Regions from separate parts of the Dactylosporangium sp. NPDC050688 genome, predicted to be linked through region 2. Evidence: predicted binding sites of a transcription regulator. Region 2 holds the regulator's gene; the other holds the start of a gene.
What was found. Region 2 encodes HrcA, which represses chaperone genes, less so after heat shock. Its sites were predicted from a motif close to GGTTNGCACNCTCNNNNNGAGNGTGCNAACC; they were not measured.
Positions count from the first base shown of each region.

Region 1: a site for HrcA is predicted at 1,353-1,383, ahead of groES (co-chaperone GroES). Genes of this name have one in related genera too.

Region 1 is NZ_JBFAIC010000002.1:191,176-193,569, forward strand. It holds gene groL (chaperonin GroEL) at 1-868, opposite strand, end outside; gene groES (co-chaperone GroES) at 961-1,275, opposite strand; gene AB0H83_RS03265 (hypothetical protein) at 1,507-2,271, shown strand; gene AB0H83_RS03270 (methyltransferase domain-containing protein) at 2,275-2,394, shown strand, end outside.
Region 2 is NZ_JBFAIC010000004.1:49,587-51,980, reverse strand. It holds gene dnaJ (molecular chaperone DnaJ) at 1-822, opposite strand, end outside; gene hrcA (heat-inducible transcriptional repressor HrcA) at 855-1,877, opposite strand; gene AB0H83_RS05795 (DUF4870 domain-containing protein) at 2,062-2,394, shown strand, end outside.

The DNA of each region.
Region 1 (2,394 bases), on a different contig from region 2:
TGTCCTGGAGCATCGCCTTGCGGCGGTCACCGAAGCCGGGCGCCTTGACCGCGACGACCTTGAAGGTCTTGCGGATGGCGTTGACCACCAGGGTCGACAGGGCCTGGCCCTCGACGTCCTCGGCGATGATCAGCAGCGGCTTGTTGTCCTTGACGATCTGCTCCAGCAGCGGCAGCAGCTCCTCGATGGAGGCGATCTTCTGGGTGGTGACCAGGACGTAGGCGTCCTCGAGCACCGCCTCCTGCGACTCCGCGTCGGTGACGAAGTGCGGGGAGATGTAGCCCTTGTCGAACTGCATGCCCTCGGTGACCTCGAGCTCGGTCGTGAGGGTGGAGCCCTCCTCGACCGTGATGACGCCGTCGCGGCCGACCCGCTCCATCGCGGAGGCGATCAGGTCGCCGATGGTGGCGTCCTGCGCGGAGATGGTGGCGACCTGGGCGATCTCGGTGTGGCTGGCGACCGGGGTCGCCTTGTCCTTGAGCGCCTTGACGACCGCCGCGGCCGCCTGGTCGATGCCGCGCTTGATGCCCGCCGGGTTGGTGCCGGCGGTCACGTTGCGCAGCCCCTCCTTGACCAGCGCCTGGGCCAGCACCGTGGCGGTGGTGGTGCCGTCGCCGGCGACGTCGTTGGTCTTGGTGGCGACCTCTTTGACCAGCTGGGCGCCGAGGTTCTCATAGGGGTTGGCGAGCTCGATCTCTTTCGCGATCGTCACGCCGTCGTTGGTGATGGTCGGTGCACCGAACTTCTTGTCCAGCACGACGTTGCGGCCGCGCGGGCCGAGGGTGACCTTGACCGTGTCGGCCAGGTGGTTGACGCCGTGCTCCAGCAGGTGGCGCGCCTCGTCGGAGAAGCTCAGGATCTTCGCCATGCGTGTGATGTCCCTTCAAAGCGACACCGCCCCGGCTGCCAGCGCTGCGCGCACGGGTCCGGGGCGGTGGCCACTGCTCTACTTGGTCTGGGTCACTTCTCGATGACCGCGAGGACGTCACGGGCGGAGAGCACGAGGTACTCCTGGCCGCCGTACTTGACCTCGGTGCCGCCGTACTTCGAGTAGATGACGGTGTCGCCGACCTTGACGTCGATCGGGACCCGGTTGCCCTTGTCGTCGACACGACCGGGGCCCACAGCCTGGACGGTGCCCTCCTGGGGCTTCTCCTTGGCCGTGTCCGGGATGACGATGCCCGAGGCGGTGGTCGTCTCAGCCTCGTTGGCCTGGACCAGGATGCGGTCCTCGAGCGGCTTGATCGCAACCTTCGTCGCGGTAGTCACGGGCATACCCTCCTGGGGTATCAATTCTTACGCTATCGAGTGCCCGGTGAAGCCGTCGTCGCGGGTGCCGGCTCCAGCCGGTTGGCTGGCACCCTCGACACGAGAGTGCTAATCGGAGGTTATGTCGCTGGCTAGCACTCCGTCAAGGAGAGTGCCAAACACGCCACGAAATCACCCCGCCGTCGGCTAGGCGACGCACAGCGGCCGGACACCTCGCCGAGATCTACCCTCGGCGGTATGAAGAGGCTGTTCGGCGCGTTGATCGTCGCCATCCTGACCGTGGGGTCCGTGGCCGCCTGCGGCAAGAAGGACGGCGGCGGCACGCCCGGGGCCGCCGCCGGCACCGGACCCACCGACTCCGCCGCGTTCGGCGAGGGCCCCGGCGGCAGCGGCCAGCCGGCCAACCCCTCCGCCAGCACCTCCGAGCCGCCGGCGGCGGACAAGAGCCCCGCGGCACCCACCTACCCCGGCGACGCCAAGGGCTACTGCCAGGCCGTCGTCTCCGCCTGGACCAAGAACGACTCCGGCCGCATCAAGCAGCTCGCCGCGAGCGGTGCGGTGTCCAACTTCCAGTACATCGAGAAGGGCGCCGACGCCAACTGGAAGTACGTGAAGAAGGACGGCTCCGACTGCATCCTGCGCAACGACCACGGCGACCAGCTCCAGGTCACACTCGACGAGCACAACCTGGGCAAGCCGCAGGCCGTCACCGACGTCGTGATCGAGAAGACCGAGTACCCGTCGGACCCGTCCAGCTACGTGAACAACTTCATCAACGCCTGGTACAACGGCAACACGCAACGCATGGCGACCTACTCCAGCCACTCGATCGCGAGCTCCTACGGCGGCAAGAAGGCGCCGCCGAACTGGACGGAGAGCCAGCCCAAGGAGGACAAGGGCGACCACTGGCTGGTGCGGGGCTCGTCGAACGCCGGCGACAGCTATACGTTCAAGGTCAAGAAAAGTCTCGGCAAGGCAAACGGCATCCTAGGGATCTCATAACGCATGCTCGAACAGGCGCTCCAGGCCGCGGCGGCCCTGCCCGACGGGGATCCGCTCGCGGCCGCGTCGGCGCTGCGGGCGGCCGGCTTCCCGCCGGACCTCGCCGCGGCGGCCCTGACGCAG
Region 2 (2,394 bases):
CGCGGTCATCGGGACGGTGACCCGGCAGTGCAGGTCGTCGTCCTTGCGGGAATACACGTCGTGCGGGCGCTCGTGGATCTCGACATACAGGTCGCCGGGAGGGCCGCCACCGGGGCCGACCTCGCCCTGCTGGGCCAGGCGGATGCGCATGCCGTCCTCGACCCCGGAGGGGATCTTCACGGTCAGGGTGCGACGGGTGCGGACCCGGCCGTCGCCGCCGCAGGTCGCGCACGGGTTCGGGATGACGGTGCCGAAGCCCTGGCAGGCGGAGCAGGGCCGGGCCGAGACGACCTGGCCGAGGAACGTGCGCTGCACCGACTGGACCTCGCCGCGGCCGCCGCAGATCTCGCACGTCTGCGGGTGGGTGTTGGGCGCGGTGCCGGCGCCGCTGCAGGTGGAGCAGACGACCGCGGTGTCCACCGTGATCGGGGCCTCGACGCCGAACGCGGTCTCGTGCAGGTCCAGGTCGAGGCGCAGGATCGCGTCGGCACCCGGCCGGATCCGCGGGCGTGGCCCGCGGCTGGCGGTCGTGCCGAAGAACGCGTCCATGATGTCCTGGAACCCGACGAACGCGCCGCCCTGCGGCCCGCCACCGCCGCCACCGGGCGCTAGCGGGTCGCCGCCGAGGTCGACCATCTCCCGTTTGCGCGGGTCGGACAGCACCTCGTAGGCCGCGTTGATCTCCTTGAACTTCTCCTGTGCCACGGGGTCGGGATTGACGTCCGGGTGGAACTCGCGCGCCAACCGTCGGTAGGCGCGCTTGATCTCGTCGGCCGTGGAGTCCCGCTTGACACCGAGAATCCCGTAGTAGTCCTTCGCCACTGAGTCCTATGCCCCTGACTCGTCCATGAGGTTCAACTTTGTCCCAGCAGATCGCCGACGTAGCGTGCCACGGCGCGCACCGTGGCGATGTTGCCGGGGTAGTCCATCCGGGTCGGCCCCAGCACACCCATGCCGCCGACGACCATGGAGCCCGGCCCGTAGCCGGTCGCCACGATCGATGCGCTGCGCAGGTCCTCGATCTCGTTCTCGTCGCCGATGCGGACCCTGGTCATGCTCGGCTCGACCTCACCGAAGAGCTTGAGCAGGATGACCTCCTCCTCCAGCGCCTCGAGGATCGGGCGCAGTGAGCCCTGGAAGTCCAGCAGGCCGCCGCGGGCGAGGTTGGCGGTGCCGGCCAGGGCGATCCGCTCCTCGGTGCGCTCCACCAGGGTCTCCAGCAGCACCGTCGACAGGGCGGTCATCGGCGGTCGCAGGCTCGGCGCGGTCTCCTCGACGAGCGCCTCGACCAGGGGCGGGGTGTCGACGAGGCGCTTGCCGACCAGTTTCTCGTTGATCCTGCGGCGCAGCTCGGTGACGTCGTCGGCGAGGATCGGGCCGGGCAGGTCGACCAGGCGCTGCTCGACCCGGCCGGTCTCGGCGATCATGACGACCATGAGCCGGGTGGTGGAGATCGGCACCAGCTCGAAGTGCCGCACGCTGGCGCGCGACAGGCTCGGATACTGCACGACGGCGACCTGCCGGGTCAGCTGCGCGAGCAGCCGCACTGTGCGGTGCACCACGTCGTCGAGGTCGACCGCGCCGATCAGGAACCGCTCGATCGCCCGCCGCTCGGCGGGGCTGAGCGGCTTGACCCGCGACAGCTTGTCGACGAACAGCCGGTAGCCGGCGTCGGTGGGCACCCGGCCGGCGCTGGTGTGCGGCTGCCGGATGTAGCCCTCCTCCTCGAGGACGGCCATGTCGTTGCGGACCGTCGCCGGGGAGACGCGCAGGTTGTGCCGCTCGACGAGGGCCTTGCTACCGACCGGCTCCTGGGTGGCGACGTAGTCCTCGACGATGGCACGCAGCACCTCGAGCTTTCGGTCGTCGAGCGCCATACGCACCTCCCCGAGACTTGGCACTCCCACTTTGCGAGTGCCAGTCTACGTCGCCTCCGCCGCCCACGGAATGATCGTCATGTGTGCGAACCGCCGCTATTGGGATGGTCTGCGGGAACTTTGTCCAAAAGAAGTCATGCCGCGTCGCTGGCCATCCTTGATCGGTGCACCTACCGTGGCCCCCATGAGTGAACCACCTCGCCCTGGGGAGTACGGCGTTCCGCAGGACCCGAATATTCCGCCCTCGTATTCGATGCCGGGCGGGGCCCAGTATCCGCCGCCGGCCCCCGACTACTCCCAGCAGCCGCCGGTCTCCGGTGGCGGCTACCCGCCGCCGACCAGCGGCGCGGGCTACCAGCAGCCGGGCGGCTACCAGCAGCCCGGTGGCTACCAGCAGCCCGGTGGCTACCAGCAGCCTGGTGGCTACCAGCAGCCGGGCCAGTACGGCTACCAGCAGCCGGGCGGCTACGCCGGCGCCGGTCCGGTCGGCTACGCCAACAGCGACGAGAAGACCTGG